3 regions of the Streptomyces sp. NPDC047014 genome follow, and region 3 is predicted to be linked to each of the others. Evidence: riboswitches for the same ligand, from Rfam matches in the RefSeq annotation. Region 3 holds a riboswitch; each other region holds the start of a gene.
The links. A riboswitch is a leader RNA that binds a small molecule or an ion and turns the genes downstream of it on or off. The one in region 3 is predicted to bind thiamine pyrophosphate.
Positions count from the first base shown of each region.

Region 1: linked by a shared signal. The riboswitch ahead of thiC (phosphomethylpyrimidine synthase ThiC) and the one ahead of thiO (glycine oxidase ThiO) in region 3 are both predicted to bind thiamine pyrophosphate.
Region 2: linked by a shared signal. The riboswitch ahead of ABZ873_RS11925 (thiamine ABC transporter substrate-binding protein) and the one ahead of thiO (glycine oxidase ThiO) in region 3 are both predicted to bind thiamine pyrophosphate.

Region 1 is NZ_JBEYVX010000005.1:116,734-123,666, reverse strand. Features, by position in the region: gene ABZ873_RS05155 (SsgA family sporulation/cell division regulator) at 44-493, shown strand; gene ABZ873_RS05150 (YibE/F family protein) at 613-2,061, opposite strand; TPP riboswitch at 2,101-2,246, shown strand; gene thiC (phosphomethylpyrimidine synthase ThiC) at 2,241-4,028, shown strand; gene ABZ873_RS05140 (hypothetical protein) at 4,086-4,913, opposite strand; gene ABZ873_RS05135 (metallophosphoesterase) at 5,064-6,386, opposite strand; gene ABZ873_RS05130 (LacI family DNA-binding transcriptional regulator) at 6,618-6,933, opposite strand, start outside.
Region 2 is NZ_JBEYVX010000014.1:88,903-95,835, forward strand. Features, by position in the region: gene ABZ873_RS11910 (cytochrome P450) at 1-57, shown strand, start outside; gene ABZ873_RS11915 (ABC transporter ATP-binding protein) at 54-1,100, opposite strand; gene ABZ873_RS11920 (iron ABC transporter permease) at 1,100-2,716, opposite strand; gene ABZ873_RS11925 (thiamine ABC transporter substrate-binding protein) at 2,824-3,924, opposite strand; TPP riboswitch at 4,010-4,119, opposite strand; gene rlmN (23S rRNA (adenine(2503)-C(2))-methyltransferase RlmN) at 4,178-5,293, opposite strand; gene ABZ873_RS11935 (phosphatidate cytidylyltransferase) at 5,458-6,534, opposite strand; gene frr (ribosome recycling factor) at 6,534-6,933, opposite strand, start outside.
Region 3 is NZ_JBEYVX010000086.1:174-7,106, forward strand. Features, by position in the region: gene ABZ873_RS28745 (hypothetical protein) at 415-561, opposite strand; gene ABZ873_RS28750 (GntR family transcriptional regulator) at 715-1,461, shown strand; gene ABZ873_RS28755 (thiazole synthase) at 2,018-2,812, opposite strand; gene thiS (sulfur carrier protein ThiS) at 2,818-3,018, opposite strand; gene thiO (glycine oxidase ThiO) at 3,015-4,196, opposite strand; TPP riboswitch at 4,194-4,305, opposite strand; gene ABZ873_RS28770 (FAD-dependent oxidoreductase) at 4,441-5,607, shown strand; gene ABZ873_RS28775 (Rv2175c family DNA-binding protein) at 5,695-6,060, shown strand; gene thiE (thiamine phosphate synthase) at 6,143-6,778, shown strand; gene metF (methylenetetrahydrofolate reductase [NAD(P)H]) at 6,869-6,933, shown strand, end outside.

The DNA of each region.
Region 1 (6,933 bases), on a different contig from region 3:
TGGGGGATCATTCCTGGCCACTTCCACTACAGCGGGGTAGGCAATGCGCGAGTCGGTACAGGCAGAAGTCATGATGAGTTTCCTCGTTTCCGAGGAGCTCTCGTTCCGGATTCCGGTGGAACTCCGGTACGACGCCCGTGATCCCTACGCAGTCCGCCTGACCTTCCACCTTCCCGGAGACGCGCCCGTGACCTGGGCGTTCGGCCGCGAGCTGCTGCTCGACGGCATCAACAAGCCCTGCGGTGACGGCGATGTGCACATCGCGCCCACCGATCCCGAGGAGCTGTCCGACGTCCACATCAGACTTCAGGTCGGCGGCGACCGGGCGCTGTTCCGCGCCAGCGCCGCGCCGCTCGTCGCGTTCCTCGACCGCACCGACCGGATCGTTCCGCTCGGACAGGAGCGCAACACCGGCGACTTCGAGGAGAACCTCGACGAGGCGCTGGGCAAGATCCTCGCCGAGGCGCGGCAGAACGAGCAGAACGCCGGCTGAGCAGAAGGCCGGTTGGCGAGAACACCGGTTGGCGAGAACACCGGCTGGCGAGAACGCCGGCTGGCGAGAACGCCGACCGGTAGAACGCCGGCTGAGCAGAACACCCCTGAGGAGAGCGCTCAGCGCTTGCGCCGCCGGCCCCGGCCGCCGCGCACCGGTCCCGCGGCCGGAGCGGCGGTCCGGGACTCCGGCCGGTCGGCCGAGACCACCAGCGCGGCCAGCGCCGTCGTCACCGGGACCGAGGCGACCAGGCCGATCGAGCCCACGAGGGTCCGTACGATCTCCACCGCGACCAGCTCGCTGTTCGCGACGGCCCCCATGCTGCTGTTGGCGATGGAGAAGAGCAGGAGCAGCGGCAGCGCGGCGCCCGCGTAGGCCAGCACCAGGGTGTTGACCACCGAGGCGATGTGGTCGCGCCCGATCCGGATGGCCGCCCGGTAGAGGCCGCGGGGCCCCAGTGTGGAATCGGCCTGGTGCAGCTCCCAGACGGCCGAGGTCTGGGTGACCGTCACATCGTCCAGCACACCGAGCGATCCGATGATCACACCCGCGAGCAGCAGGCCGCTCATGTCGATCTCCGGGTAGAGCCCGTGGATGAGACCGGTGTTGTCGTCGGTGTTGCCGGTGAGGAACGCCCAGTCGATGAACACCGAGCCCAGCAGCCCGATGAGCAGCAGCGAGACGAGCGTGCCGAGGACCGCCACGGAGGTACGGGCCGTCAGCCCATGGCACATGTAGAGCGCGATCAGCATGATGGCGCTCGCCCCGACCACCGCCACCACCAGCGGGTTCGAACCCTGGAGGATGGCGGGCAGGATGAAGAGGGTCAGCACGCCGAAGCTGACCACCAGCGCGATCAGCGCGAACACCCCGCGCATCCGGCCGACGAGGACCACCGCCAGCGCGAAGATGCCGGCGAGGACGGCGAGGGGCAGCTTCCGGTTCACGTCGATGACCGAGTACTGGAGGTCGCGGGGCGCGTCGGGGGCGTACGCCACCACCACCTCCTGGCCGTCCGCCAACTGCCGCGGCGCGCCCGGCTGGACGATCTCCACGAAGGTGCGGCCCTTGTCCGGGCCGGTGCCGATCTCGACCGTCGCCTTCTTGCAGTCGCCGGTCTGCGCGGCGCGGGCCTCGCGGCCGGAGGGCGTGGACACCTCGCTCGTGGGCGGGACCTGCGCGGCGTTCACGGACTTGCAGTCGACCTGCTCCAGCGCGACCACCTTGGCCTGCTGGGTCTGCCGGTCGAAGCCGACTCCCGTGCGCTCGTGGCCGGGGGCGCCGCCGGGCCAGAGCACGGCCATGCCGACGAAGACGGCGGTGGCGAAGGGGATCAGCACGGCCGCGATCACCTTGCGCAGGTGCTTCGAGACGGGGGCGGCGGGGCCGTGGCTGTGCCCGTGCCCGTGGCTGTGTCCGTGGGGCTGCGCGGGGGCGGGGACGGGGCCGGGGGAAGGGCCGTGGTCCGCGTGTGCGTGACCGGAGTGGTCGCTGTGTTCCGTGGGCTCGATGGGAGGCTGCGGGGAGGGCGTCACCAGCAGATCATCGCAAGAGATGAGGGGGCCCACTGTTCAGCACGCCATGGATGACGCTAGCGTGGGGGCTACTTTGCACAACGCGGGAGCTCGGAGCACCGGGCTGAGAGGGCGCTGATCACCGTACGGGCATCACGGATGCGTACGGGAGGAGGCTGCGTCGACCGCCGAACCTGTTACCGGGTAATGCCGGCGTAGGGAGATCAGGTCTTATGACCATTCAGGACGCACGCACGCCTGCCGTCGGCACGGAAGCCGACGACCGCACCGAGCGCCAGCCGGGCTGGCACAAGGGCTACCTGGCGGGTTCCCGGCCCGACCTCCGGGTGCCCGTCCGCCAGGTCCACCTCACCAACGGCAAGGACGTGACGCTCTACGACACGTCAGGTCCGTACACCGACCCGCAGATCGAGACCGACGTACGGCGCGGCCTCGCCCCGCTGCGCGAGAACTGGATCATCAGCCGCGGCGACACCGAGGAGTACGCGGGCCGTCCCGTGCGCCCCGAGGACGACGGCATCAAGCACACCTCGCCGCGCGGCGGCCTCAAGAACCTCGACGCGGTCTTCCCGGGCCGGCCGCGGCTGCCCCGCCGGGGCCGGGGCGGCGCCGCCGTCACGCAGCTCGCGTACGCGCGCCGGGGCGAGATCACCCCGGAGATGGAGTACGTCGCGATCCGCGAGAACGTCTCCCCCGAGGTCGTGCGCGAGGAGATCGCCGCAGGTCGCGCGGTGCTTCCGGCGAACGTGAACCACCCGGAGATCGAGCCGATGATCATCGGCAAGCGCTTCCTGGTGAAGGTCAACGCCAACATCGGCAACTCCGCCGTCACCTCCTCCATCGAGGAGGAAGTGGACAAGATGACCTGGGCGACCAAGTGGGGCGCCGACACGGTCATGGACCTGTCCACGGGCCGCAACATCCACACCACGCGCGAGTGGGTGCTGCGCAACTCCCCGGTCCCGATCGGCACCGTGCCGCTCTACCAGGCACTCGAAAAGGTCGACGGCCGCGCCGAGGACCTGACCTGGGAGATCTACAAGGACACGGTCATCGAGCAGGCCGAGCAGGGCGTCGACTACATGACCGTCCACGCGGGCGTGCTGCTGCCGTACGTGCCGCTGACCGCCCGCCGCAAGACCGGCATCGTCTCGCGCGGCGGCTCGATCATGGCCGCGTGGTGCCTCGCGCACCACAAGGAGAACTTCCTCTACACGAACTTCGAGGAGCTGTGCGAGATCCTCGCGGCGTACGACGTCACGTACTCGCTGGGTGACGGGCTGCGGCCCGGCTCCATCGCGGACGCCAACGACGCGGCTCAGTTCGCGGAGCTGAAGACGCTGGGCGAGCTGAACACGATCGCCAAGCGCCACAACGTGCAGACGATGATCGAGGGCCCGGGGCATGTCCCGATGCACAAGATCAAGGAGAACATCGACCTCCAGCAGGAGATCTGCGAGGAGGCGCCGTTCTACACCCTCGGCCCGCTGACCACGGACGTCGCGCCCGCCTACGACCACATCACCTCGGGCATCGGCGCCGCGATGATCGCCTGGTGGGGCACGGCGATGCTCTGCTACGTCACGCCCAAGGAGCACCTGGGCCTGCCGAACCGGGACGACGTCAAGACCGGCGTGATCACCTACAAGATCGCGGCGCACGCGGCGGACCTCGCCAAGGGCCACCCGGGCGCCCAGGAGTGGGACGACGCGCTCTCCGACGCCCGCTTCGAGTTCCGCTGGGAGGACCAGTTCAACCTGGCCCTCGACCCGGACACGGCCCGTGAGTTCCACGACGAGACCCTGCCCGCCGAGCCGGCCAAGACGGCGCACTTCTGCTCGATGTGCGGCCCGAAGTTCTGCTCGATGAAGATCTCCCAGGACATCCGCCGCGAACACGGCGGCGACCTGAAGGCGGACGAGATCCAGGCGGGCATGGCGGAGAAGTCCGCGGAATTCGCCGCCTCGGGCAACCGCGTCTACCTGCCCCTGGCGGACTGAGCACGGCCGACGGGGGGCGGGGCTCCGGGAGGCCACGCCCCCCGGAGCCCTGTTCTCCTACTGGGGTTCGCGTTCCGGGCCGCCGAAGTCCGGGCTGGTGAAGTCCGGCGGGGTGTAGCCCGGGCGGGGGCTTTCCGAGGCGGAGCCCGGGCTGGTGAAGTCGGGGCGGGTGTAGCCCAGGCTCGGGATGCGCCCGGCCTCCGGGGTGCGCGGGGTCGGGAAGCCCGGGCCCGCGCTCGGGTCGGCCAGGGCGTCTCGCAGGAAGGGGATGATGCCGCGTTCGAGCAGCGCGTGCCGCCATGCCTCGCGGGCCCGCGCCACCTCGTCCGGTACGGCCTCGGTCTCGTCCGCCGCCACCTCGGTCGCGCTGTTGCGGACCGCCGTCACCAGCAGCCCGATGACCGCGCAGAGCAGGGCCGCGGCCGTCAGCGCGCCGAACAGCCAACCCGCCGTCAGCATCGTCTCCGCGAAGGCCGGTTCGGGCTCGATCATCTTCAGGATGTAGCCCACCAGCAGGAAGATGAGCATGGCGGTCCCGGCCAGGACCGGCGCCAGCACCGCGACCACGGCGCTGATCCCCGCCCCTCCGCCACCGCCCCGCTCCTCGTCCTCGTCCCCGCCGGCGGAGGCCGCGGCGGGCCCCAGGAGCAGTTCCTCGCGCCGCTCCCCGCGGATCTTCACGTAGTGCCCGTACTCGGCGGCGGCCGCGGCCACCAGCAGGGCGCTGGCGCCCTGGGCCATGGTGCGCAGCTGCTCGGCGTTCAGCCGCTCGCCGAGGGTGGCGAGCTCGGGCCGTTCACTCGCGGCGCGCAGGGCCTCGTCGAGCAGCCGGTCGAATTCCGGTCGGTCTTCGGTCAGCAGGTGCGGAGCGCTGGTCATGTGCATCCCCCGATGCTCCGTGGAAGCCGGTATGCCCGCGTAGACCCCGGGCGACCGGCCTGAACGGAGGAGAGCCTGCTACGGATAGAGCGATGGTAGAGCGCCCCCACCACGCGGTGACAGGGGCTTTCCGGAAATACCCCGCTCCGTGAGCCCTCAGTCGCTCAGCGGGAGTTGTACGACAAGCAGTTTGCCGGCCATCGTCACGCCGCCGTCCATGGCGATGGCGAGCCCGTCGGCGTACACGTGCGGGCCGTCCACCGCCTCGGGTCCGCGCGCGTCGTCGCCGTCCTCGGTGCCCACCTCGCCCAGCAGGTACGGGATGGGGCTGTGGCCGTGCACGACGCGACTGCCGCCGTAGGTGTCGAGCAGTTCGCGCACCGCCTGCGGGCCGGTCTCCTCGTCGCGGAAGGCGAACCGCTTGGTGAACTTGCGGAAGAGGTCCCAGGTGATGTCGACGTCACCGCGGTTGAGGAGCTCGTGGATGGTGTCGTTGACGTCCTCGACGGAGTCGCCGTAGTCGAGGTAGGCCGTGGTGTCGGAGTGCAGCAGCAGGTGGCCCTCCTCCAGGACGGCCGCGTCCAGGCGGGACATCCACTGGAGGTGGACGTCCTGCAGGCGCTCCATGTCGGTGCGCTGGCCGCCGTTGAGGAGCCAGGCGGCCTGGAAGGTGGCGGTGCCGGCACCGGAGACGACGGGGGTGTCACCGAAGCGCTTGGCGCCGATGAGCAGCAGCTCGTGATTGCCCATCAGGGCCTTGCAGTAGCCGCCGGCGGCCGCCGCCTCGGCGGACAGCCGCATGACGAGGTCGATGACGCCGATGCCGTCCGGACCGCGGTCGGTGAAGTCGCCGAGGAACCACAGCCGGGCGTTGCCCGCGGACCAGCGGCCCTCGGTGTCGATCAGGCCCTGGGCGTGCAGTTCGGCGACGAGCTCGTCGAGGTAGCCGTGGACGTCACCGACGACGTACAGCGGGCCCGGACCGGAGGCCGCGGCGTCCTGGGGGACGTACTGGACCTGGACGGTGTCGCCGGGGCCGCCGAGGGCACCGCGGCCGATGACGGGCAGGTCGCGGAAGGTCGGCGTGTAGCCCTCGGGCTCTTCCTCCTCCGGGCCCTGGACGCTCGCGTGCGCCGGGTGGCCGTGCGCGGGGTCCTGGGCGTGCCCGTGCGGGTGCTCCTCGCGGCGCGGATCGCGGTGAGGGGCGGGGGGCGCGGGCGGCGCGGCGGGCGGCGGCGCGTAGCCGGGCTGCGGCGGCACGCCGGGCTGGGCCGGCACGCCGGGTTGGGCCGGTACGCCGGGGGTGCCGGCCTCGTAGTAGGCGGGGTATTCGCCGTACACCGGCGCCTCGCCGTACGCGGAGCCCTCGCCGGGCAGTCCGGTGGGCGCGGGGTAGGCCGCGGGTTCGGTGACTGGCACCCGGAAGTCCCGCAGCGTCTCCGTCCGCATCGCGGGTCCCTGACCGGCCCCCTGAGTCATCGACCCCTCCACCACCGTCGCGCTGCCGTACACCTGCGGACCCTCCTGACCTCCGGTGAGGAGGGTCCGTGATGTCGTGCGCCCATCATAGGAATGCGGCTCGCGCTGTGTGACGCACCAGGGGTGGTGAATCCTTTGCGGAGCGTATCGTTCCTACCTTTTCCTCCCGATTTAGGCGTACCTAAGATCCACGGCCGGGCGGCGGAGCGGCCCGACCGGACGGTCTGCCGGTCAGTCCTTGGCCGGAGATCGGGGCGGGCTGACGGTCGTACGGGCCTGCCTGCGCTGCGAGGACGTACGGATGATCAGCTCGGTCGGGACCACCTGTTCGACCGGGCGGCCGGTGTCCACGCCCTCGATCGCGTCGATCAGCAGCTGCACCACGGCGGTGCCGATGCGGCGGGGCTTGAGGGACAGGGTGGTGATCGGGGGCTCGGTGTTGGCGTAGACGGTGGACTCGCTGCAGCAGACGAGCAGCAGGTCCTCCGGTACGCGTAGCCCGTAGCGCCGGGCGGCGGCGAGGAGGTCGGTGCCGTTGGGGTCGAAC
Region 2 (6,933 bases), on a different contig from region 3:
GCCGTCCTCCGCGGCCCCCGCCACCTCCCGATCGCCTGCGACGGCATCCGGCCCTAGACCGCCTCTTCCGGTTCCTCGGGCAGGAGGACCACCTCGGCCGGGGCGAAGGTCACCGCGACCTCCTCGCCCTCGGCCGGGGCCCCGGCCAGCGGGCACTCCGCCTCCAGCGGTGGCCCCGTACGCGGGCGCAGCCGGAGGGTGACGTGCGTACCGCGGAAGGTACGGGACTCCACCGCGCAGCGCAGGCCGTCCGGGCCGGGCACCACCCCGGCCGGGCGGACCAGCAGCCGCTGCTCGCCCTGCGGTGATCCGGCGGGAACGGGGATCTTGCCCCAGGCGGTCACCGCCCACGGGCCCGAGACCGTCGCCGGGACCACGTTCTCGAAGCCGAGGAAGCGGGCGACGAACTCCGAGGCGGGCCGCTGCCACACCTCCAGCGGGGTCCCGGCCTGGGCGATCCGGCCGTCCCGCATCACCACCACCCGGTCCGCCAGGGCGAACGCCTCCCCCTGGTCGTGCGTGACGGCCAGCACGGTGGTGCCCAGCCGCGAGAACAGGCCGCGCAGCTCCACCACGAGCCGTTCGCGCAGGCCCCGGTCCAGCTGGCCGAGCGGTTCGTCCAGCATCAGCAGCCGCGGCGAGGGGGCCAGCGCGCGGGCCAGGGCCACCCGCTGCTGCTCGCCGCCCGAGAGGGAGGCCACGGCCCGGCCCTGGGCGCCGGGCAGCCCGACCAGCTCCAGCAGTTCCGCGACCCGGGCGGCGGAGGCGGCCCGCCCGTCGCCGCGCATCCGCAGGCCGAAGGAGACGTTCGCGCCGACGTCGCGGTGCGGGAAGAGCTGGTGGTCCTGGAACATCAGGCCCACGCCCCGCCGGTGCACGGGTACGGCGGCCTGGTCGGCGCCGCCGAGCAGCACCCGGCCCCCGGAGACCTCCTGGAGGCCCGCGACCACCCGCAGCAGGGTGGACTTGCCGCTTCCGCTCGGGCCCAGGACACACACGATCTCGTGCTCGGCGACCGCGAGGTCCACCCGGTCCAGGGCGGGCCCGGCCGCGCTCCCGCCGAAGCGGACCGAGACCCCTTCCAGGCGCAGCAGGCTCATCAGAACTCCCCGGAGGTGTTGTCGGGTCGCAGTCGCTCCAGCACCAGCAGGGACACCGCGCACACCAGCATCAGAATCGTGCTCAGGGCCATCGCCTGCCCGTAGTTCAGCTCGCCGGCCCGCCCCAGCAGCCGCGCCACGGCCACCGGGAGCGTCGGCCGGTCCGGCCGCGCGATGAAGACGGTCGCGCCGAACTCCCCGAGGGAGACGGCGAAGGCGAACCCGGCCGCGATCAGCAGCGCCCGCCGCACCAGCGGCAGGTCCACCTCCCGCCAGGCCCGCAGCGGCGAGGCACCGAGCACGGCGGCGGCCTCCCGGAGGCGGCCGTCGACGGCGCGCAGGACCGGCAGCATGGTCCGTACGACGAAGGGCACCCCCACCAGCGCCTGCGCCAGCGGCACCAGGATCCACGAGGTCCGCAGATCCAGCGGCGGCTCGTCCAGGGTGATGAGGAAGCCGAAGCCCACGGTGACGGCGGACACCCCGAGCGGCAGCATCAGCAGCGCGTCGAAACCGCGGGTGAAGGCCCCGCCGCGGCGGGTGAGGGCGGCGGCCGCGAGCCCGCCGACGAACAGGGCGATCCCGGTCGCGGCCAGCGCGTACTGCAGGGAGTTCCCGATCGCCTCCAGCGGCGGCACCAGGAAGGTCCCGCCCCCGGCGCCCGCTTCGCCCAGCGCCCGGTAGAAGCCGAAGCCGTAGCCGCCGGGGGCGTCGAGGGAGCGCTCGACGAGCACGCCCAGCGGCAGCACGATCAGCAGCGCGACGGTCAGCAGCACCCCGCCGAGCAGGCTGCGCTGCGCCCAGCCGCGCGGCGGGTGCGTGGTGCGGCCGGGGTCCACCAGCCGCAGCGCGGTCTCCCGGCGGCGCACGGTCCAGGCGTGCACGGCGAGGATCGAGCCGATCGCGGCGAACTGCACCATCGTCAGCACGGCGGCGGTCGGCAGGTCCAGCAGCTGCGCGGTCTGCCGGTAGACCTCCACCTCCAGGGTGGAGTAGGCGGGCCCGCCGAGGATGAGCACGACGCCGAAGGAGCTGAAGGTGAACAGGAAGACCATCAGCGAGGCGGCGGCCACCACGGGCGCCAGCGCCGGCAGGGTCACCCGCCGCCAGGCCGTGAAGCGCCCGGCGCCGAGGACCCGGGCGGCCTCCTCCTGGCGCGGGTCGAGCTGGGCCCACAGCCCGCCGACCGTGCGCACGACGACGGCGTAGTTGAAGAAGACGTGCGCGAGGAGGATGGCCCACACGGTGGTGTCGAGCCGGACCCCGAGCGTTTCGTCCAGCAGCCCGCCACGCCCCAGCAGGGCGAGGAAGGCCGAGCCGACCACCACGGTCGGCAGCACGAAGGGCACGGTCACCACGGCTCGCAGCAGCTGCTTGCCGGGGAACTCGAAGCGCGCGAAGACATAGGCGCCGGGCAGCGCGATCACCAGGGTGAGCACGGTGGACACGAGCGCCTGCCAGGTGGTGAACCAGAGCACGCCGGCGATGTCCGGCCGGCCCAGCACCTCGCCGAAGCGGCCGAACTGCCATCCGTCGTCGGTCCTGAGGCCCCGGCCCACGATCGCGGTGACCGGGTAGGCGAAGAACAGGCCGAAGAAGGCCAGCGGCAGGGCCATCAGGGCCAGCCGTACGAGCGCCGCCCGCGGTCCCCCGGCCGCGGACGGGACGGGGCCCGGCGCGGCGCCCCCCGACGCCGCACCCGTGCCCCTGCCTGCGGTGCCGCCTACTTCACGACGGTCGAGGTCCACGCCTTGACCCACTGCTCACGGTTCTTGGCGATGTTCTCCGGAGTGACGTTCTCCGGCTTGTCGATCACCACGCCGTGCTTGGTGAACAGCTCCGGCAGCGCGGCGTCCTTGGTCACCGGGTTCACGAACATCTGGAGCGGCATGTCCTCCTGGAACTTCTTGCTGATCAGGAAGTCCAGCAGCGCCTTGCCGCCCGCCTCGTTCTTCGCGCCCTTGAGCAGGCCCGCGAACTCGGTCTGGCGGAAGCAGGTGCCGGTGGAGACGCCCGTGGGCGCCTCGGCCGGCTGGGGCTCCCCGTACAGCACCTCGACCGGGGGGCTGGAGGCGTAGGAGACGACCAGCGGGCGGTCGCCCTTGGCCTTCTTGCCGCCCGCGGAGCCGGAGAAGCGCTCGTTGTACGCCTGCTCCCAGCCGTCGACGACCTCGACGCCGTTGGCCTTGAGCTTGGCCCAGTAGTCCTTCCAGCCGTCCTCGCCGTACTTGCCGACGGAGGCGAGCAGGAAGCCGAGGCCGGGCGAGGAGGTCGCGGCGTTCTCGGTGACCAGCAGGTTCTTGTACTCGGGCTTGATCAGGTCGTCCAGCGTCTGCGGCGGGGCGAGCTTCTTGTCGGCGAAGTACGCCTTGTCGTAGTTGACGCAGATGTCGCCGGAGTCGACGGGGGTGACCCGGTGCTCCTTGTCGAGCACGTACTCGGGCTTCACCCCGTCCAGGCCCTTGGCCTCGTACGGGGTGAAGATCCCGTTGTCGAGGGCGCGGGAGAGCAGGGTGTTGTCCACGCCGAAGAAGACGTCGCCGCGGGGCGAGCCCTTGGTCAGGATCTCCTGGTTGAGCGCGGTGCCCGCGTCCCCGGACTTGAGGACCTTGACGGTGTAGCCGCTCTCCCTCTCGAACTCCTTGAGGACCGTGTCGGTCACGTTGAAGGAGTCGTGGGAGACGAGGGTGACGGTGGTGGACTTCGGGGCGTCGCTCGCGCCCGCGCCCTTGTCCTTGGTGTCGCCGCCGCCGCAGGCGCCGAGCGTGGTGACGCCCAGCGCGGCCGCGAGCGTGGCGCCCGCGATCTTCCTGGTGGTGCTCACTGGTGAATTCCTCCTGGGATGTCCAGGAGAAGACGCGGCCCTGGCCGGCGCTCTCTCGGAGCGGACGCCGGGCAGGGCGCAACAGCTTGAGTGGTGACCGAACTTCCTACCCCGAATGACCGGGGCGAGGTTCAGAGGGTCTGCGGATGACGGATACCGCACTCTCAGCGCTGTGGCGCTCCCCTGTCGGAATATGAAATTGGTTCGGCCACAGGGTACCCCGTGGCCGAATCGCTTCGAACAGAATCGGAACCTAGCGCTCCGAAGCGGCCAGCTGGCCGCACGCGCCGTCGATCTCCTGCCCGCGGGTGTCCCGTACGGTCACGGGCACGCCGTGCCGGGCGATCGCCTCGACGAACGCCTTCTCGTCCTCGGGCCGCGAGGCGGTCCACTTGGAGCCGGGCGTCGGGTTCAGCGGGATCAGGTTGACGTGCACCCGCTTGCCCTTGAGCAGGCGGCCGAGGAGGTCGCCGCGCCACGCCTGGTCGTTGATGTCGCGGATCAGGGCGTACTCGATGGAGATCCGGCGGCCGGACTTCTCGGCGTACTCCCAGGCCGCGTCCAGGACCTCGCGGACGTTCCAGCGGGTGTTCACCGGGACCAGGGTGTCGCGCAGCTCGTCGTCGGGCGCGTGCAGCGAGACGGCCAGCCGGCACTTGAAGCCCTCGTCGGCGAAGCGCAGCATGGCCGGGACCAGGCCCACCGTGGAGACGGTGATCCCGCGCTGGGACAGGCCCAGGCCGTCGGGCTCCGGGTCGGTCAGGCGGCGGATGGCGCCGACGACGCGGTTGTAGTTGGCCAGCGGCTCGCCCATGCCCATGAAGACGATGTTCGACAGCCGCGCCGGGCCGCCGGGGACCTCGCCGTCGCGCAGGGCGCGCATGCCGTCGACGATCTGGTGCACGATCTCGGCGGTGGACAGGTTGCGGTCCAGACCCGCCTGGCCGGTGGCGCAGAACGGGCAGTTCATTCCGCAGCCGGCCTGCGAGGAGATGCACATGGTGACCCGGTCGGGGTAGCGCATCAGCACGGACTCGACCAGCGTGCCGTCGTGCAGCTTCCACAGGGTCTTGCGGGTGGTGTCGTCGTCGCAGGAGATGTGCCGGACGACGTTCATCAGCTCGGGCAGCAGCTCCTGCTGGAGCTTGCTGCGGGAGCCCGCGGGGATGTCCGTCCACTCCGCCGGGTCGTGCGCGTAGCGGGCGAAGTAGTGCTGGGAGAGCTGCTTGGCCCGGAAGGGCTTCTCACCGATCGCGGCGACCGCCTCGCGGCGCTCGGCCGGGGTCATGTCGGCGAGGTGCCGGGGCGGCTTCTTCACCCCGCGGGGAGCGACGAAGGTGAGCTCACCCGGAGCGGGACGGGGGGCCATGCGGTACTCCTCAGTACGACGAGGTGGGGGTCACCCCGCGCGTCGCAGGGCCGGTCCGCGGCGCGGCCGCTGGACGGAAAGGGCGCGCCGCATCACGCGGCGCGCCCTCCAGGATAACCCGACCCGCTCCCGTCGGCCGGTGCCGCCGGAACCGGCCGCCCGGCTCAGCCGGTGCCGACGAAGGCCGCCAGCAGCAGCCACACCACCGGGGCGGTGGGCAGCAGCGAGTCCAGCCGGTCCATGATGCCGCCGTGCCCCGGCAGCAGGGTGCCCATGTCCTTGATGCCCAGGTCCCGCTTGATCATCGATTCGCCCAGGTCGCCCAGCGTGGCGGAGACCGCGACCGCCAGGCCGAGCAGCAGGCCCTGCCACCAGGCGCCGCCGTCGATCAGGAACTCCATGCAGAGCGCGCCGGCCACCATGGCGAAGGCCACCGCGCCGAACAGTCCCTCGCGGGTCTTCCCGGGGCTGATGCGCGGCGCGAGCTTGGTCTTGCCGAAGCGCCAGCCCACCGCGTAGGCCCCGGTGTCGCTGACCACGGTCAGCAGCAGGAAGGTGATCACGCGCTGTGGGCCGTCGTCCGGCGTCAGCAGCATCGCGACGAAGGTGGCCAGGAAGGGCACGTAGAACGCGGCGAAGGCGCCGGCCGTGACGTCCTTGAGGTAGTCCTCGGGCGGCTCGGTCATCCGCCAGACCAGCACCGCCAGCACGGTCAGGGCCATGGCGATCCAGGCGCCCTCGGCCCCGCGGACGTACCCGGCGATGACCATGGCGGCGCCGCCGACCGCGAGCGGGACCAGCGGGGCCTTGATGCCCTTCTTCTCCTGGAGCCGGGAGGTCAGCTCCCAGAGGCCGACGACCACCGCGACCACGACCACCCCGACGAAGACCGCCTTGACGATCAGCAGCGAGGCGAAGATCACCGCACCGAGACCGACACCGACCCCTATCGCGGCCCGCAGGTCCCGTCCCGCGCGCTTCTTCGGCGGCGGAGGCGAGGAGTCCTGCGGCTGCTGGGCATGCGGGGGCGGGGGGCTGGGCATGGGCTCCTGCGGCGGCGTATCGGCGCGGAAGAGGGAGCCGCCGTCCGAGGCGGCCCCCCGATCGCGTGCTTCCCGGTCGTCGAAGTCACGGCCGGCGGCATCGGGCACGAAGTGCATGGGCCGAGTGTGAGGGCCCACCTGCGCATCGTATGCGGGACCCGCCGGAACCGGCTCCGGCTGCCAGGAAGAGTCGTTCATCAGACTTCGAGGAGCTCGGCTTCCTTGTGCTTGAGGAGCTCGTCCACCTGCGCGACGTACTTCGCGGTGGTGTCGTCGAGCTCCTTCTCCGCGCGGCGGACCTCGTCCTCGCCGGCCTCCTTGTCCTTGACCAGCTTGTCGAGGGCGTCCTTGGCCTTGCGGCGCACGGAACGGATGGAGACCTTGGAGTCCTCGGCCTTGTTCTTGGCGACCTTGATGTACTCCTTGCGACGCTCACCCGTCAGCTCGGGGAAGGTCACCCGGATGATCCGGCCGTCGTTGCTCGGGTTGACCCCGAGGTCGGAGTCGCGGATGGCCTGCTCGATGTTGCGCAGCGCGGACGCGTCGAACGGCGTCACGATGGCCATGCGCGGCTCGGGGACCGCGAAGGAGGCGAGC
Region 3 (6,933 bases):
GTCCGGGCGAAGCCCAGGACGCGACTGATCGCTACGCGCTGCCGACGGTTCAGCGTCTGCCGGTCGTCCTGGGCCGGACATAAGCCGCCACCAATCGCTACGCGCTTCTCCGAGACGGCGGCTGCGAGTCGCCCTGGGCTGGACATAGGCCGCCACTAATCGCTACGTGCTTCTCCGAGACGGCGGCTGCGAGTCGCCCTGGGCTGGGCATAAGCCGCGACTCGTCGCTACGTGCTCCTGCCGGACGGCGGCAGCGGGCAGCTTGGGGTTGGACATAGGCCGCAAGCGATCTCTACGCGCTTCTCCGAGACGGCGGGTGCACACCAGGGCTGAGTTCGGAGGGGCGGAGGTCTTGCGCTTCCAGGTCCGGCAGTGGGGGTGCATCCGGCGGGGGGAGTCGGTCGGAAGAGGGAGTCAGTCGTCGGGGGTTGCGCGCAGGGTGCGCAGGAAGCGTTCCCAGCCGACCAAGGCGCGGTCCAGGAGGTCCGAGTCCGGTTCGCCCCAGATCTCCACTCCGACCGGAGCGTCTTGGGTGTCGACGGGCTCGCGGTACTGGTGCATGGGCGCCACCTCTCTAGAGATCCGTCAGTACAGCGAATGTGGCGGCCCTTCGTCAACAGATCTCTAGAGATGTCCCCTGGATTCCACCCGAACGAGGTGCATGAGTTGGCCACGCTCTCGATCTAGGGTGTCTAGAGAGGAGAGGGGGTCTTCATGAGTGGCCAGCAGCCGAAGTACCAGCGGATCGCTGGCGAGCTGAGGAAAGCGATCACATCGGGCGAATACGGTCCGGGCGATCGGCTGCCCGGTGAGAACGACCTCATGGCCACGTACAACGTCGCGCGCATGACCGCGCGCCAGGCACTCGGCGTGCTCCAGTACGAAGGTCTCGCCCAAGCCCGCAAGGGCGCCGGCGTCTTCGTCCGTACCTTCCAACCCCTGCTCAGACGCGGAATCGAGCGGCTGGCGCAGGAGCAGTGGGGATCGGGACGCTCGATCTGGTCGGTCGAATCGGAGGACCGCGAACTCGTCGTCGATCAGATCGACGTCCACGAAGTGGCGGCCAGCGACCCCGTCGCCAACGCCCTCGGGGTCACGCCCGGCACCCAGGTCTGGGCCCGCAGCCGACGTTTCGTACTCGACGGCAAGCCGGTGCTCTTCGCGGCGTCCTACCTGCCGGCGGACATCGTCGCCGATTCCCCCATCACCCGGACCGACACCGGCCCGGGTGGTACGTATGCCCGCCTGGCCGACCTGGGGCACGGCCCCGTCCACTTTCGCGAGGAGATCCGCTCGCGCATGCCCTCGGCCGACGAAACCGACCGCCTCGCACTCGCCACGGGCACACCCGTGCTCCAGATCGTCCGCACGGCCTTCGCGGAGAACGGCCGCGCGGTCGAGGTCAACGAAATGACCCTGGACTCCGCCTCATACGTCCTGGAATACGACTTCGACGCCTGACCGCCCCCGCAGGTACCGCCCACCCGAACTCAGTCCGTGTCTGCCCCCACGCGCCGCACCCGCCGTCTCGGAGAAGCGAGTAGAGATCGCTTGCGGCCTATGTCCAGCCCCCAACAGCCCGCTGTCGCCGTCCGGCAGGAGCGCGTAGCGATTGGTGGCGGCTTATGTCCAGCCACGGGAGTTCGCAGTCGCCGTCCGGCAGGAGCGCGTAGCGATTAGTGGCGGCCTATGTCCAGCCCAGGGCGACTCGCAGTCGCCGTCTTGGAGAAGCGCGTAGCGATCAGTCGCGCCCCGGGCTTCGCCCGGACAGATGGGCCGCCCCGACTCTGGAACGGATCCTCCGGCCCGTTCCTTCGGGGGTTTCCCGGCAGTCTTTCGGATTTCCGTGGCGGGGCGGTCGGTCAAGGGTGGCCGTAGGCCATCGCGTAGCGACGCGACGTAGGAGCGCCCTTGAGGGACCGGCCCGCCACGGAGAGACGATAGGACTGACGGGAAACCCCCGAACGTCACTCTGATGCCGCCCGCGCGGCTCCCGCCCACCGAAGCCCCCCACCCCTCAAAACGCCGGCCGCTCCAGGTCCAGCCGTGCCCGGCCCCCCACCGGCGACGACGGTTCGGCGAAGCGGCGTTGGGGGATGCGGCCCGCGCGGTGGGCCTGGCGGCCCGCCGTGACCGCGTCGCGCATGGCCGAGGCCATCAGGGCCGGGTCCTGGGCGCGGGTCACCGCCGAGGCCAGCATCACCGCCGCGCAGCCCAGTTCCATCGCGAGGGCCGCGTCCGAGGCCGTGCCCGCGCCCGCGTCCAGGATCACCGGGACCCCCGCCCGCTCCGCGATCAGCTCGAAGTTGTGCGGGTTGCGGATGCCCATGCCCGAGCCGATGGGGGAGCCGAGCGGCATGATCGCCGCGCAGCCCACGTCCTCCAGTTTGCGCGCCAGCACCGGGTCGTCGTTGGTGTACGGGAGCACCGTGAAGCCCTCGTCCACCAGGATCTCGGCGGCGTCCAGCAGCTCCACTCCGTCGGGCAGGAGGGTGCGTTCGTCCGCGACCACCTCCAGCTTGATCCAGTCCGTGCCCAGCGCCTCCCGCGCGAGCCGCGCCGTGAGCACGGCCTCGCCCGCCGTGTAGCAGCCGGCCGTGTTCGGCAGGACGGAGATGCCGAGCTTGGTGAGCACGGACAGGACGGATCCGCGCACCGTCGGGTCCAGGCGGCGCATGGCCACGGTGGTGAGTTCGGTGCCGGACGCGACCAGGGCGCGTTCGAGTACGTCGAGGCTCGGCGCTCCGCCGGTGCCCATGATCAGGCGGGAGGTGAAGGTCCGGCCGCCGAGGGTGAACAGGTCGTCCGCCATGCCGCTCAGCCCCCCTGCACCGCGGTCAGGATCTCCACCCGGTCGCCGTCGTCCACGACGGTGGCCGGCCACTGCCCGCGCGGGACCACGGTCTCGTTGAGGGCCGCCGCCACCCCGGAGGGGGCGGCGGTCAGGGTGGCGACCACCGTGTCGAGGGTGGTGCCGGCCGCGACCTCGCGCGGCTCGCCGTTGACGGAGATGGTCATGCGTACGACTCCTGGTGTGCGGCGGAGAAGCGGAGCGGGGTGAAGGGGTGCGCGATCTCCGGGAGTTCGCCGGTGGCCAGCAGCCCGGCCATCACCTCGCCGGTGAGCGGGGTCAGCAGCACCCCGTTGCGGTAGTGCCCGGTGGCCAGGTGCAGGCCCGGCAGCTCGGTCGGCCCCAGCAGCGGGGCGTTGTCGGGGGAGCCGGGGCGCAGACCGGCCCGGGTCTCGGTGAGCGGGAGTTCGGTGATGCCGGGGACCAGCTCGTGGGCGTCGCGCAGGAGTTCGTAGACCCCGCCCGCGGTGACGGTGGTGTCCCAGCCCAGTTCCTCGCTGGTGGCCCCGATGACGAGCTCGCCGTTCTCGCGCGGTACGAGGTACACGTGGCTGCCCCGGACGACGGCCCGCACGGTCCGCGACAGGAACGGGGCGTACGCGGCGGGCACCGCCAGCCGCAGCACCTGCCCCTTCACCGGCCGTACGGGCGGCAGCACCTCGGCGGGCAGCCCCGCGAGGCGGCCGCTGAGGGAGCCCGCGGCGAGGACCACCTGGTCGGCGCGGAGCTCCGTACCGTCGTCGAGGAGGGCGCCGCGGGCCCGGTCCCCGGCGGTGACCAGCTGTTCGGCGGCGGCCCGGTGCAGGGTGACCCCGGCCCGCTCGCAGGCGGCCAGCAGGGCGGCGGCGAGCCGGCGCGGGTCGACCTGGTGGTCGCCGTCGACGCGCAGGCCCCCGCGGACGCCCGGGGCGAGCATGGGCTCCAGGCGGCGGCATTCGCGGCCGGTGAGCCAGGTGGACTCCAGGCCGCAGCGCAGCTGGAGGGCGTGCAGTTCGCGCAGGTGGAGGCGGTCGTCGGCGTCGAGGGCGACGGCGAGGGTGCCGCAGGCGCGGTAGCCGATGTCGATGCCCCCGGAGGCTTCGGACAGCTCGGCGGCGAACCGCGGGTAGCGCTCGGCGGAGGCCAGTCCGAGGCCGAGGAGGGCTTCCTCGCCGTAGTGGAGTTCGGTGACGGGGGCGAGCATGCCGGCCGCGACCTGGGCGGCTCCGCCGCCGGGCGCCGGGTCGGCGAGTACGGTGGCCAGTCCGCGCCGGGCGGCCTGCCAGGCGGTGACCAGGCCGATGATCCCGCCGCCGATGACGAGCACGTCGGATCCCCGGCCGGATCCCTTCCGAGATGAGTGCATGGGCGTCCAGCCCCTCCCTTCGCCGGCATGACCCGGATCAGGTTCGTACGGTCGGAGGCCGGCCAGCCTCCCTCTCAGCCCGGTGCGCCGGACTCCCGCGATAGGTACGGTGGCCAGACTATCCCGGTGGTGGACGGCCGGTAAGGCGGCACCTGTTCCTGACGGAGCGTCAGCTAAGTAGGCTGGCGGCGTGAGCGAGCAGACGCAACAGAATCAGCCCGGCGTGGTGATCGTCGGCGCCGGAATGGCCGGGGTGCAGACCGCGGTCGCCCTGCGCGAACAGGGATTCGAAGGCCCCGTGACCCTGCTGGGGGCCGAACCCCACCAGCCCTACGACCGGCCCCCGCTGTCCAAGGCGGTGCTGCTCGGCAAGGCCGAGGACTCCGCCTTCGACGTGGACTTCGACGCCCTCGGCATCGGCCTGCGCCTCGGCACCGACGTCACCGGCCTGCGGCCCGCCGACCGCGTCCTGGACACCGCCGCGGGTCCCGTCCCGTACGAGGTCCTGGTGCTGGCGACCGGAGCGCAGCCCCTGACCCTGCCCGGCGCCGAGGGCGTGCCCGGCGTCCACCTGCTGCGCACCCTGGACGACGCGGCCCGGCTGCGCCCGGTCCTCGCCGCCGCCGCCCGGGTCGTGGTCGTCGGCGCGGGCTGGATCGGAGCCGAGTTCGCCACCGCCGCCCGCGAGGCGGGCTGCGCGGTGACCGTGGTCGAGGCCGCCGGGCAGGTGCTCGCGGGGGCGATGCCGGCCGAGGTGGCCGACGCGATGGCCGGCTGGTACGGGGCGGCCGGCGCCGAGCTGGTCACCGGCGCGCGGGTGGCCGCCGTCGAGGAGGGCCGGGTCCTCCTCGCGGACGGCCGCGCCCTGCCCGCCGACGCCGTCGTCGTGGGCATCGGCGCGCGGCCCGCCACCGACTGGCTGGCCGGCTCCGGGGTGCAGCTCGGGCCGGACGGCTCGGTCACCGCCGACGCCTGGCTGCGTACCTCCCTGCCCGGGGTGTACGCGGTCGGGGACTGCGCCTCCTTCCCCTCCGCCCGCTACGGCGCCCGGCTGCTCGTGCACCACTGGGACAACGCCCTCCAGGGCCCGCGGGCCGTCGCGGCGAACATCCTGGCGGGGGAGCCGGCCGCCGCCTACGACCCGGTGCCCTACTTCTGGTCGGAGCAGTTCGGCCGCTTCGTGCAGTACGCCGGCCACCACGCCGGGGCCGACACCCTGATCCGGCGCGGCGACCCGGCGCAGGACGCCTGGTCGGTGTGCTGGCTCAAGGACGGCGCCCTGGTGGCCGTCCTCGCCGTGGGCCGGCCCCGGGACCTGGCGCAGGGCCGCAGGCTCATCGAGACGGCCCGCCCGCTGGACCCGGCCAGGGCGGCCGACCCGGCCGTCCCGCTGAAATCCGCCCTCGCCTGACCCCGTACGACCGGCCCGTCCCGGGCCTCCCGCCACGGACGGGCCGCCCGGGTACCGGCTGTCGGCGGGAGGTGGCAGGCTTGGCCTGTGACCGAGATTGACGTAAAGATCGATTCCCTCGTCCCCGACTGGCTGTACCTCCCCGACATCGCGGAGATGCTGGACATCGAGGTGACGCGGGTCCGCCAGATGGTCAAGGAGGGCCAGCTCATCGCCGTCCGCCGGGGCGAGAACCGCGCCCTGCAGGTGCCCGCCCCCTTCATCGACGGCGACAAGGTGGTCAAGGGGCTCGTCGGTCTGCTGACCGTCCTGCGCGACGACGGCTTCTCCGACGAGGAGATGCTGGAGTGGCTGTTCACCCCGGACCCGACCCTGCCGGGCACCCCCGCCCAGGCGCTGAGCGAGAATCGCGGCACGGAGGTGAAGCGCCGCGCCCAGGCGCTCGCCCTCTGACGCGCTACGCATCCGCTCCACACGGCGGTGCGCGGGCCCTCGCCGGCCCGCGCACCGCCGTCCACCACGGGGGGTACCTTCCATGCAGCTGTCCGACGCCCGGCTCTACCTGTGCACGGACGCCCGCAAGCGGCAGGGCGACCTCCCCGCGTTCCTCGACGCCGTCCTCGCGGGCGGCGTCGACATCGTCCAGCTCCGCGACAAGGGCATGGAGGCGGGCGAGGAACTGGAACACCTCCAGGTCTTCGCCGAGGCCGCCCGCCGCCACGGCAAGCTGCTCGCCGTGAACGACCGGGCCGACGTCGCGCACGCCATCGGCTCCGACGTCCTGCACCTCGGCCAGGGCGACATCCCCGTCCCCGCCGCCCGCGCGATCCTCGGCGGACAGGTGCTGATCGGCCGCTCCTGCCACGCCGAGTCCGAGGTGGCCGCGGCCGCCGCCGAGCCCGGCGTGGACTACTTCTGCACCGGCCCCTGCTGGCCCACCCCCACCAAGCCCGGACGGCACGCCCCCGGCCTGGACCTCGTCCGGTACGCGGCCTCCCTGGAGCAGGACCGCCCCTGGTTCGCCATCGGCGGCATCGACCGCACCAATCTGGACGAGGTGCTGGACGCGGGCGCCAACCGGATCGTGGTCGTCCGCGCCCTCACCGAGGCGGCCGACCCCGGCGCCGCCGCCGCGGAACTGGCCGGGCGGGTCCGGGCCCGGCTCGGCTGACCGCCCCCGGGCGCCCGGCAGGTGTCCAAAAAGCTGTCCAAAAGGCGGACACGGCTTCGGCGGGCGCCCGCCCGCGTCTAACCTGCCCCCATGGCCCTTGGCACCGCTTCCACCTGGTCGGACCGCGCACACACGGTCCGCGACCTCCTCGCGTC